2 regions of the Shewanella sp. SM101 genome follow, and region 1 is predicted to be linked to the other one. Evidence: riboswitches for the same ligand, from Rfam matches in the RefSeq annotation. Region 1 holds a riboswitch; the other holds the start of a gene.
What was found. Region 1 has a riboswitch for lysine ahead of lysC (lysine-sensitive aspartokinase 3). Riboswitches for the same ligand answer to the same signal wherever they lie in the genome.

Region 1 (6,117 bases):
ATTCCACTAAGCCAGAACTTGGCGCGTGATATTTTTTATAGTCTTTTAGATAACAACCAAAGCGCTGCATTTTAGCGGGTGCAACGGTTTCAGCGATCACGCCTCGGTGGCTTAAATATGCCAAAATCCCTTGTGCATCAACCCGTGCATCCTCAAGACAGACGCGCTCTTGGCTCGCCAATTCCAAGGTTAACGCTGACACTGCAACCCCTAAATCGCGCCCTTGAGATTTTGCAAAATCACTCAATTGCCACCAAGGACAAAACGCAGCCTCATCCATGGCGCCACCAAAGGCATTGGGGATAATGAGCGTATAAGGGATCGACAAAAACTGCGCAGCAGCTAAGTCATATTCAGGACAATACAAGTGCTTACAAGACTTAGGACCTGTGTGCAGATCGAGCACTATATCCGCACCATGGGCCATAATCTGCAGGTTAACCGCAAGCCTATGGCCGGTTGTAATGCCCCATTCATGACGCAATTTTTGCTGACAAGCTTCAACCAAAGTACTGCGATAGGCTTGGATCAGCTCGCTATCACTCAGCTTGGCATGTTCCCCATACCAAGTCGGCAAATCAATAGCATGATTCAAATACTCACGATTCCAATTCGCCCCCGTAATAGGATCAAATCGGCCAAGGGTAAACTCACCACTTTTTTGGTTGATCCCGAGTGGATTCGCCAATGGCACTAAGGTGATTTCGCCGCGGATGTCACAGTGTTCAAGCTGCTTCATCAACTGATAAATCACCGCATTCCCTTGTACTTCAGCACCGTGGACATTGGCCTGAATATACACTTTGGGGCCAGTCGCCTTATCGTCACTCGGTTTGAAATGGTAGATAGGCAAAGTGAGTGCTTGCCCTGCGGCAAGCTCCCCGATTTGCAGAGACGATGTTGTCGGCAACATACTAAACGCCTTCGAACAGATTTTGATGCAGCGATTTAACCACTTGCGCCGCTTCCGATTCTGCCACTAACACACACAGATTATGTGGGCTGGCACCTTGGCAAATCATCCGCACATTGTGTGGTTCTAACACTTCAAACACACGACGACAAATACCCGGCGTCGTCGCAATACGATTACCGATAATCGCCACTAAGGCCAATCCATCTTCAACTCGCACACGACAATGCTGTGATAATTCTTGCAGCAATGCCTCACTCAACAGACCTTGTCCACTTGAATCCGAACCAGTTTTATCTAGGGTTAGAGACACATTCACTTCTGATGTGGTAATCAAATCCACACTGATCTTATGTCGCGCTAATGTCGCAAAGGTTTCCGCTAAAAAGCCCTGCGCATGCAACATTTGCAAGCTGTGAAGATTTAATAGGGTTTGATCGCGGCGCAAAGCCACAGCGCGGAATACGGGCGCATCTTCCACTTGATGACGGATCCAAGTTCCGCCCTTTTCAGGCTCTTTACTTGAACCCACAAACACTTGAATTTGCTGACGAACGGCAGGAAGAATAGTCGCTGGATGCAATACCTTGGCACCAAAGGTCGCCATCTCGGCAGCCTCATTGAAACTGATCTCGGCAATCGGAAAGGCATTGGGCGCCAAACGAGGATCCGTTGTATAAATCCCAGCGACATCGGTCCAAATCTCTACCGCTGAGGCGCGTAACGCTTCAGCTAACAGTGCAGCAGAATAATCACTACCACCACGACCTAACGTTGTTGTTTGTCCCGCTTCATCGGCACCGATAAAGCCTTGCGTGACAATCACTTGTTCCGCTAATAGTGGCTGTAGATAATCACGAGCTAGAGTCGCAATCTGCTCGACCTGAGGTTCGGCTCGGCCAAAGTGGCTGTCAGTACGTAACACTCGGCGCACATCGAAGGCACTTGAGTTGACACCTTTCTCACGGATCACCGCCGAAAACAACGCTGAAGAACATTGCTCACCGAGGGACAACAACTCATCCATAGTCGCTTTGCTGCGTTGTGATGCAAGCGCTTCACTCAATACTGACATGCGACTCAATAATTTATCTAATGCGGCGGCCACATCGTTAGGACGACCGAGCTTATCTAAAATCGCATATTGAATTTGGGCAATTTGTTTTAATCGCTGTAATCGGCCATCGTCGTTGATCGATTCTTGGGTCAATTCTACTAGTAGATTTGTCACGCCGCTCGAAGCGCTGACCACGACTAAACGGCAATGAGGATTAGCTAACACTATGTCGGCACAGCGATTCATAGCGTTATAGTCGGCGACTGAGGTGCCACCAAATTTTGCGACAACGAGGGACATTAGCGCACCTCCGTGAAACACGTAGGGCAACAAATAAATGCAGATTGAATAAGATATTGATTAACTAACATGATCACACTCCGAACTGACTTCGTTCGAAGAGCCTGGTGCTCAATGATAACGCACCCCAAAAGAAGGGAAACAGCAATCGTCACCAGAAGCTCTCCACCAATTACAGGTGACAATCGTCAGGATTCAGCCTGAGCGACCGACATAAACATGCAGCAACCATATCTATGCCTCGGCGTTAATCTCCCTCATCAGTCATCGCTGGAGTTTGTGCTCCTCTGACCGACTACCTAGTTAACGCTCCTCTTCTGTTCCTTTCCTAGGAAAGGGACGAAAAAAGTAGCAATAAACCCCTAATGAAGTCAATGCTAATTTCATAACAAATGAACAATTTAAATAAAATCTTTTGAAAACAACTAAATGTTCAAATCGGGTAGCTCGTATACCAGCTGCACATAATCTCTAAATTTGCCTAAACACACTTCATCATGTCCATCCAAGATGCAAGGCACTAAGCTCACATCCCCTTGTTCGACAACATAAATCGCATATTGATTAAATTTCTTACCCAATTGCAATGCCATCGTTCTATCGATAAACACGGCCCAACTTTTTTCCATGTGGGATAAATCCGGTGCTGCGCCCACTAAAGCACGATAAGGGCTACCGAGTAATTCAATTTCACGGAGAAGTTGGCGATCGAGTAAACGGTTTTGGCTAGGAGAGAGAAGCTTTGAAGCGGGATTATGAGCGGTAATAACAGCAAAGGAAAAATCACAGGATAATGCTTGAGTCAGCAAAAACAACGGCGCTTGGTAACATTGCCACAAATTTTGAGTCGTATTGTCCATTGGTAGTCTAGTCGAAAAATGAACCCAAGTTAGTGTAGCAGAGTGATTGTAAAATCCAAAGAGGCGTGAACTGGCTCACAGGAATAAGAAATACATTAGTTATACTAATCAATAGCTAAAGTAAATATCATGGTAAAAACCCCTGCTCACCTAAAATTTGTTAACATTTCATTTGTTAACAAATGACTAAAACGAGTACAATGTACGTACTGGTGAGTTGAAACAGATTGAGCAAGATGCTTATCGTTCAATACAGTTTGTTACATATATCGCTTAAAGTAACGTGAACTGACCGGGCATCTGTTTAAAATCTGTTCTACATTTGATTTGTCTTTTAAACATTTAAAAAAAACAATAGTTAAGGAACTTATTCTAACTATTGCTTATCGAAGTTGGTACTGATTACGTTTTCTCGTATTACACTTAAACGTGCACTTAATCTACATCCAGATATAGATGTCACCGTAAAGATTTTCCTTTTGAGCACAAAGCAGTTCAAGGAAGTATCAACGCTTTTATGAATATAAGAGCCCGAAGTAAGTTGCTCTTATTGGTTAGTATAAACTGATTAAAATTTAGGTAAATAATATGCAAAATCCGCACATTCTGATCGTTGAAGATGAAGCCGTTACCCGTAACACGCTGAGAAGTATTTTCGAGGCAGAAGGGTATGTGGTAACTGAGGCCAATGATGGCGCAGAAATGCATAAGGCTATGCAGGAAAACAAAATTAACTTGGTCGTTATGGACATTAACTTGCCAGGTAAGAATGGTCTATTGTTGGCACGTGAACTACGTGAAATCAACAACATCGGTCTTATCTTCCTGACAGGTCGTGACAACGAAGTCGACAAAATTCTTGGACTTGAAATTGGCGCGGACGATTATATTACCAAGCCGTTCAACCCTCGTGAATTAACGATTCGTGCTCGTAACCTTCTGACTCGTGTCAACAGCGCTGGCGCTGAAGTCGAAGAAAAGAGCTCAGTAGAATACTACCGCTTCAATGATTGGAGCTTAGAGATCAACAGCCGTTCATTAGTGAGCCCACAGGGTGAATCTTACAAACTGCCACGTAGCGAGTTCCGCGCTATGCTGCACTTTGTTGAAAACCCAGGCAAAATTTTGACTCGTGCCGATCTACTGATGAAAATGACCGGCCGTGAACTTAAGCCACACGATCGTACTGTAGACGTGACTATCCGTCGTATCCGTAAGCATTTCGAAAGCTTGCCAGATACGCCAGAAATCATCGCGACTATTCACGGTGAAGGCTATCGTTTTTGCGGTAACTTAGAAGGCTAATCACCCGCTAAGCGACATCCGCATTAATTGGTTTGATAAGAATCGATTCACAAAAAACCAGATCCTAGGATCTGGTTTTTTTATGCCTACTATTTGGCGTTTTTCAACTGCCTATCTAGGAAATCGGCCAGTGAGCGATATAAGTGATTACGCACTTTCTCGCCACGCATCGAATGTTTAGATCCAGGATAATCGATCATCTGGAATAATTTCCCTTCATCCTGCAGCGCCTTATAAACCCGAGTGCTGTTTTCAAACAAGACGTTATCATCGGCCATACCGTGATACATCAACAGACCCGATTGATAGTTTTTCACATAGGGAAACACGCTGCTGGCTTCATAACCCTTTTCATTCCCCTCAGGATGGGCTAAGTAACGCTCAGTATAATGGGTGTCATATAAGCGCCAGTCGGTTACAGGCGCGCCCGAAATCGCGGCTTTAAAGTAATCTGGCGCCTTAAATAGACTCATCAAGGCCATGTAACCACCGTAGCTGTGGCCGTAAATTGCTACATTATCGGCATCGACAAATGGCAGACTCCGTAAATAGTCCACTCCCACTTTTTGATCCTTGACTTCAGCTTCACCCAAGTGACGGTAAATCACTTGCTCAAACTTTGTGCCCCTGTGGGCGCTGCCGCGGTTATCCAACTGGAACACCACATAGCCTTGTTGAACAAGATACTGGGTAAAGTAGTCCTGCTCGCTCCAACTGTTGGTCACTAACTGTGCGTGCGGCCCACCGTAAACCCGTACAACGACAGGGTATTTCTTGCTCGCATCAAACGGCACAGGTTTGAATAAACGGGTTTGCAACACTTGGCCATCTTCGGCTTTCAGTTCACCAAATTCAGGGAGTTGCCACAGACCCGCATAGTCATATAAAGGATGGCCTTGCTTGACTTCATTTTGCTCAACCCAAGCCAGTTGTTGGCCCTTCTCACCGTGTAAACTGATCTGCGGTGGCTGAGATAAGCTATTGAAATAATCCAGATACACACTTTGATTGTCGGCAAACACAGGATCGTGCATGCCCGCTTGCTTGCTTACCCGCTCAACCTTGCCACCCGCTAAAGGCACGCGATAAAGTTGTTTCTCGATTGGCGTATCTTTGCGGCCAGTGAAATATACCCAACCAGCGGTTTCATCTATGTATTCCAACGCATCGACAGCCCACTCGCCCTGAGTCAATTGGGTTTTAAGTTTGCCTTTTAAGTCAAAAAGATACAGATGATTAAAACCATCTCGCTCAGATGCCCAAATAAAGGCCGACTGCTGCTTTAAGAAGTGCAGATCGTTATTAAGGTTTACCCAAGCATCGCTGCGTTCTTTCACTAAGGTTTTTGGTTTAGTCAGTGAATCTAACGCCACCAGTTGCAAATCTAGCTTATGTTGATCGCGACTCTGCCACTGGAACGACAAATGTTTGCTATCGGGCAGCCAATCGACCCGCGGCAGGTAAATATCTTTGCTATTGTCTTCGCTGTTCTCTTCGCGCAGCTTCACCCAATTGATAGCCTTATCTTTTAACGTGACCACACCGAGGGCGATATCGACGTTGTTTTTGCCGGCATAGGGATAGCGCTGCTCAGTAAGTTTAATACCGTCAGCATAGATTTCGTTACGGGTTACTTGCTCGACACCGGACTCATCAATACGGGTGAAGGCGATAGCCGATTC
Region 2 (6,117 bases), on a different contig from region 1:
TAATTAAACCATTCTTTTTCAGAATGAATTGCACCATTTTCCGCATTACCACCGATACGCTTTATATCATAGACGGGGCGAGTGAGCTTAAGTTTGGGATATTCGAACTCAATCCCATAATCAGTAAAAGGATCGATAAATCCGGGATAAATTGTATAACCACTCAAATCGATTCTAAATGCGCCAGCGGGAATGTCGTTGTGCTCAATAATGGCTTTAATTCGATTATTTTCAATTAATAAAGTGGCATCGCTTAAACGTTTTCCCGGGGCAATAATTAATTCAGCATGGGTAAATGCAGTGAGTTTACTGGATGTTGTTCCAGTATTGAGCTGGGCAAATGTTGTTTGTGATACTAAGCTAGCGATTATGCTGCAGCTTATCATTATCTTATTGTTTATCTGCATTATTTTATTCAATCGAGTGAGGGTGAACAAAGAGTAACTGAAAGCAGATGTAAATACTAAGGCTGAATTGTAACGTAATTTGAGCGGGAGTGAGGTGCAGAATTAACGGCTGTTGTTTAAGTTTGAAATGATTGATGGATATAAAAAAGCTCGCAACTAATGCGAGCTTTTATGCAAACTGGTGTTGGCAATTAGCGCCATCACACTTGGTTGGATTAGATTAAGAAATCTTCCATAGAACGACCTTTGTTGATCTCGTTCTTAAATACGGTAGGCATACGGCCTTGGCCAGTCCATTGAACCATTTCACCGTCAACTTCAATTTGGTATTTGGCTGGACGAGGAGCGCGTTTCTTCGCAGCAGCTTTAACAGCTACGCCACCTAAGTCATCAATTGATAAACCAACGGCTTCCATTTGTTGACGGATTTCTTCAATCTTAGCATTACGAGCTGCCATGGCTTGTTCTTCTTCCTCAGCCATAGACTCGCGTTCTACTAAAATTTTATCTAATTTGTCGGCTAAATCACGTAACTCTTCAACGCTAAGTTCTTTTACTGCAGCTTTAAAACGACGGCCGTGAGTTAATATCTCTAAAAATTCGCTCATATCTATTTTCGTCCCACTCTATTTTTAATACAGGATAATGGTGAACAACACCTAAATGATAGAAACTAATATAGCTCGAATCAAATAAAATTATGCGTTTTAAGGAAATTAAATATTATTTATTTTTTGAACTTTTCTTATTCCCTCAAATAAGTGTCCAAAAAAGTGGCCGTTGCAGCGGATTAAAAAATACAAACAGGCGTTTGACTTTGGTTGACGTTAACGTTAACAGGACGTAAAGTTGCTCTATCCTGCATTGGTATTAACCAATGTTTTGTCCATGTACATGAAAGTGTAGGAAGGAAACCCTATGAAAGTATTGGTGCCCGTTAAGCGCGTTGTTGATGCCAATGTGAAGGTCAGGGTCAAAGCTGACAATACAAGTGTTGACACTGCAAACCTAAAAATGGCGTTGAACCCTTTTTGTGAAATCGCAGTAGAAGAAGCGGTTCGTTTAAAAGAAGCGGGTAGCGCTACTGAAGTGGTTGTTGTCAGTATTGGTAATAAAGCCGTGCAAGAACAACTGCGTACCGCGCTTGCATTAGGCGCAGATCGTGCAATTCATATCGATACTGAAGAAGAGCTCGTGCCAGTGTCTATCGCCAAATTGCTCAAAGCGGTACAAGACAAAGAACAAGCAGAGCTGGTGATTTTTGGTAAGCAATCCATCGATGGTGATAATAACCAAACTGGCCAAATGTTTGCCGCGTTAATGGATATGCCACAGGCGACCTTTGCTTCAGAAATCAAATTAGAAGCGAATACATTACAAGTCACCCGTGAAATTGACGGCGGCATGCAAACTCTTAAACTGCCTTTACCTGCTGTTGTGACCGCCGATTTACGTTTGAACGAACCCCGTTACGCTTCATTGCCTAACATAATGAAAGCTAAGCGTAAGCCATTAGAAGTATTTACTGTGGCAGACTTAGGCGTGACGTTAAAGAGTCACCAAACGATTGTGAAGGTCACTCCGCCAGCTGAACGTAAAGCGGGCATCATGGTAGCGTCGGTAGCTGAGCTAGTTGAAAAGTTAAAAAATGAAGCGAAGGTGATCTAAATGGCCATTTTAGTATTAGCTGAACATGATAATGCTGCACTGAAACTCGATACGGCAAAAATTGTTACCGCCGCCCGTGCCATAGGCGATGAAGTGTATGTCTTGGTTGCGGGTCACCAATGTGGCGCGGTTGTCCAAGCGGTACAGGCACTACAAGGTGTTAGCCAAGTACTCGTTGCCGATGCCAGCGTGTATGAAGCGCATTTAGCGGAAAATTTTGCCAAATTGCTGGTGGACTTAGCGCCAAACTATGGTCACATTCTGGCCTCGGCTTCAAGTTTAGGTAAGGACACGCTTCCGCGCGTTGCGGCATTATTAGATGTCGCGCAAATCTCAGAAGTCATTACTGTTGTCAATGCCGATACCTTTGTGCGCCCTGTGTATGCGGGTAACGCCTTAGCGACAGTGCAAAGCCATGATGCCATTAAAGTGATGACAGTGCGCGCCAGTGCGTTTGACGCTGCGCCAGAAGGTAACAGTGCGGCTGTGACGACACTTGATAAAGTGTTTGAAGCGAGAACTCAGTTTGTTTCTCAATCGCTGACAGTTTCTGCCCGTCCAGAGTTAGGCAATGCTGGCATTATCGTATCTGGCGGCCGAGGCATGGGCAGTGGTGAAAACTTCGGTATGTTAGAGCAACTTGCTGACAAGCTCGGTGCAGCCGTTGGCGCATCACGCGCTGCAGTTGACGCAGGTTTTGTGCCTAACGATTTACAAGTGGGTCAAACCGGTAAAATCGTTGCGCCAAACTTGTATATTGCCGTCGGTATTTCTGGCGCGATTCAACATTTAGCCGGCATGAAAGACGCTAAAGTCATCGTTGCAATCAACAAAGATCCTGAAGCGCCGATTTTTCAAGTTGCCGATTATGGACTCGTTGCAGATCTGTTTGAGGCGGTTCCTGAGCTGATTACAAGTCTCAGTTGATTTTATCTGTGATCTAGGTCACATTAAGTGGCTTTGCGGTAGCATCTGCTAAGCCGCTTATGTTTTTATGTGCCTCACGCCCGTGCAAGGGCGTTCTTAGAAGTAGAGGCGCGCCAAATATTAGTAGTGATCAGTAGGGTGATTCCGTTGATCGATTGCGAAAGGATTTGGTGCCGAAGTGGTTCGATTTATCACGATCAACTGCTGGGGTTGTACCTAATAGGTGCAGCACTGCCATAGTATTTTCCGATATGGATATTGGGAATAGTTACTATGGAGCGCTACTGATAGGACAGGTGACCTTGGGTATCTATTGCCTTTTCCCACCAGTTCAGTCGCCCTCCATTCGTATTTAACGAAGATAATAATCAATGACTGTTATGAATTATGCCGATTCGGCACTTTCCTTGTTGCCGCCTGCGGTGGCTATCGTATTGGCGATCTTGACTCGCCGTGTACTGCTTTCTTTGGGGTTAGGTATTTTAATTGGTGCTTTATTGCTCAATCAATTTTCACCTTTAGCAACGGGTGAGTTTGTATTTAATGGCGTTAAAGGGCTTTTTTGGACTGATAAAGGTCTAAATTCGTGGAACTTATATATTCTCGGTTTCTTAATTGTACTGGGAATGATTACAGCGTTAATTACCGTAAGTGGCAGCGCGCGGGCTTTTGCCGATTGGGCTCGTTTACATATACGTAATAAACGTGACGCTAAACTATTGACCATGTTTTTAGGTTGCGTAGTTTTTATTGATGATTATTTCAATAGTTTAGTTGTTGGTTCGGTCGCTCGACCTGTTACCGATCGTTATTATGTTTCCCGCGCTAAGTTAGCTTATTTATTAGATTCTACTGCGGCGCCTGTGTGCGTTATTTCTCCAGTTTCGAGCTGGGGCGCTTATATTATCGCACTCATTGGCGGGATATTAACTGCCCATGGTTTTGCTGATACGGGTCATTTGAGTATTTTTATTCAAATGATCCCAATGAACTTTTACGCAATCTTCTCCTTATTATTATTACTTTTTGTTGTTTTTATGGGATTAGATGTTGGGCCAATGCGTGAGCATGAGCTCAATGCCCAACGTGGTAATTTATACGATGAGTCTAAGGGATTACCGCCTGGGGCGAACGCGGATTTACCTGAAGCCGAAACTGGTAAGATTTTAGGTCTGTTCCTGCCGATTACCGTGTTGGTATTTGCAACCCTCTATTTTATGATTAACAGTGGCGCTCAAGTACTCGCGGCGGAAGGGATTGAATTTAATATTATTTCTGCTTTTGAGAAAACCGATGTCAGTTCATCACTTTTCTTTGGTGCATTAATTGGTCTAGCGGTTTCGCTGATATTGAATTTAGTGCAAGGCGTTGAGAAATTGATGATAGTCAAAGGTATAGTGCAGGGCGCTCGCTCTATGCTGCCGGCGATTTACATCCTGTTATTTGCTTGGACAATCGCAGGTGTGATTGGTCAACTCGAAACCGGTAAGTTTATGGCGAGTTTAGCAACAGGAAATATTCCGTTCGCGTTTTTACCCGCCTTAATGTTTGTGCTAGCAGGTATTACCGCGTTCTCAACTGGTACTAGCTGGGGTACGTTCGGGATCATGTTGCCGATTGCTGCTGATATGGCGATGGGAAGCCACACTGGCATGATGTTGCCTATGCTTGCCTCTGTGCTGGCGGGGGCTGTATTTGGCGATCACTGCTCGCCAATTTCCGACACGACTATCTTGTCGTCTACGGGCGCCAGTTGCCACCACATCGACCATGTGGTGACTCAGCTACCTTATGCACTCATTGCGGCGTTTATTAGCTTAGTGGGTTATGTGGCACTTGGATTTACCGAGTCTGTTGTCGCGGGTTTAGTGGCTTGTAGTGTGGCATTTGTGATCAGTATTATCGTACTTAAAATCAAATCGAAAGGCGCAATTAGCTAGACGTTAATTGAAACCTTTCACTGCAAACGTTCACGACAAATAAGTCAAAATAAATCAGCCAGCATTATGCTGGCTGATTTTTTGGTTAAGGCTGAGTTTGTCTTTATCTCTAGCCTATCGCATTAAGGCTATCAACTCTTAGCTTAGCGTGCTTGATCTAGACCGCGGCGTTTAAGTAAGCCTTCTGTGGTTGGTTCTTGTCCGCGGAAGTTTTTGTAGGCGTCCATTGGCGCTATGCTATTACCCACTTCACGGATCGTTTTGCGGTACTTCATGCCGATTTCACGATTGAGCCCACCTTGGGTTTGTACATAGGCAAACGCATCCGCCGCTAAAATCTCACTCCACATATAAGCGTAATAACTTGCCGAGTAACCGCCGGGGAAGGCGTGGGCAAAATAGGTCGACTTATAACGCGGAGGTACGGCACTGATGTTTAAGCCGTGCTTTTTCAGGGCATTGGCTTCAAAGGTTGGTACATCTTGCAGCGGGGTATCTGGGCTTAATGAATGCCATTCCATGTCTACTAATGCAGCGGCCATGTATTCCAGTGTGTCAAAGCCTTGGTTGAAACTGCCTGATTTCAGCAGTTTTTGCAGCAGTTCATCGGGAATGGGTTTGCCCGTTTCGTAGTGTTTCGCGTAGTTCGCTAACACTTTTGGATGGGCGGCCCAATCTTCTTCAAACGTCGATGGAAATTCGACAAAGTCGCGTGAAACCGAGGTACCCGCCAGACTTGGATAAGTCACTTTAGAGAACATGCCGTGGGTGCCGTGACCCATTTCATGGAACATAGTGGTGACTTCGTTATAGCTGACGAATGTGGGTTGACCTTCGGGCGCTTTCTTTATGTTCATCACGTTGACGACCACAGGTTTAGTGCCTTCGAGGAAGGATTGACCGACGAACGAACTCATCCAAGCGCCACCACGTTTACCTTCACGGGCAAAATAGTCGGCGTAGAAAATGGCCATGCTTGAGCCATCGGCATCAAACATTTCGTAGGCTTTTACATCGGGATGGTAAACCGGTAAATCTGGGCGTGGTTTTAAGGTGACGCCATAGAGTTCTTTGAGTGTGTAGAATACGCCGTCTTCGAGCACGCGGTTAAATTCGAAGTATGGGCGAATGCTATTGGCATCGAGAGCGTATTTTTCTTGGCGGACTTTTTCTGC

Region 2: linked by a shared signal. The riboswitch ahead of L5M38_RS00780 (Na+/H+ antiporter NhaC family protein) and the one ahead of lysC (lysine-sensitive aspartokinase 3) in region 1 are both predicted to bind lysine.

The regions. Positions count from the first base shown of each region.
Region 1 is NZ_JAKKRH010000003.1:43,368-49,484, forward strand. It holds gene L5M38_RS02280 (succinylglutamate desuccinylase/aspartoacylase family protein) at 1-913, opposite strand, end outside; gene lysC (lysine-sensitive aspartokinase 3) at 915-2,270, opposite strand; lysine riboswitch at 2,421-2,595, opposite strand; gene L5M38_RS02290 (DUF3293 domain-containing protein) at 2,696-3,130, opposite strand; gene arcA (two-component system response regulator ArcA) at 3,719-4,435, shown strand; gene L5M38_RS02300 (S9 family peptidase) at 4,525-6,117, opposite strand, start outside.
Region 2 is NZ_JAKKRH010000001.1:177,234-183,350, reverse strand. It holds gene L5M38_RS00800 (amidohydrolase family protein) at 1-407, opposite strand, end outside; gene L5M38_RS00795 (H-NS family nucleoid-associated regulatory protein) at 623-1,015, opposite strand; gene L5M38_RS00790 (electron transfer flavoprotein subunit beta/FixA family protein) at 1,326-2,075, shown strand; gene L5M38_RS00785 (electron transfer flavoprotein subunit alpha/FixB family protein) at 2,076-3,002, shown strand; lysine riboswitch at 3,098-3,294, shown strand; gene L5M38_RS00780 (Na+/H+ antiporter NhaC family protein) at 3,374-4,942, shown strand; gene L5M38_RS00775 (M3 family metallopeptidase) at 5,086-6,117, opposite strand, start outside.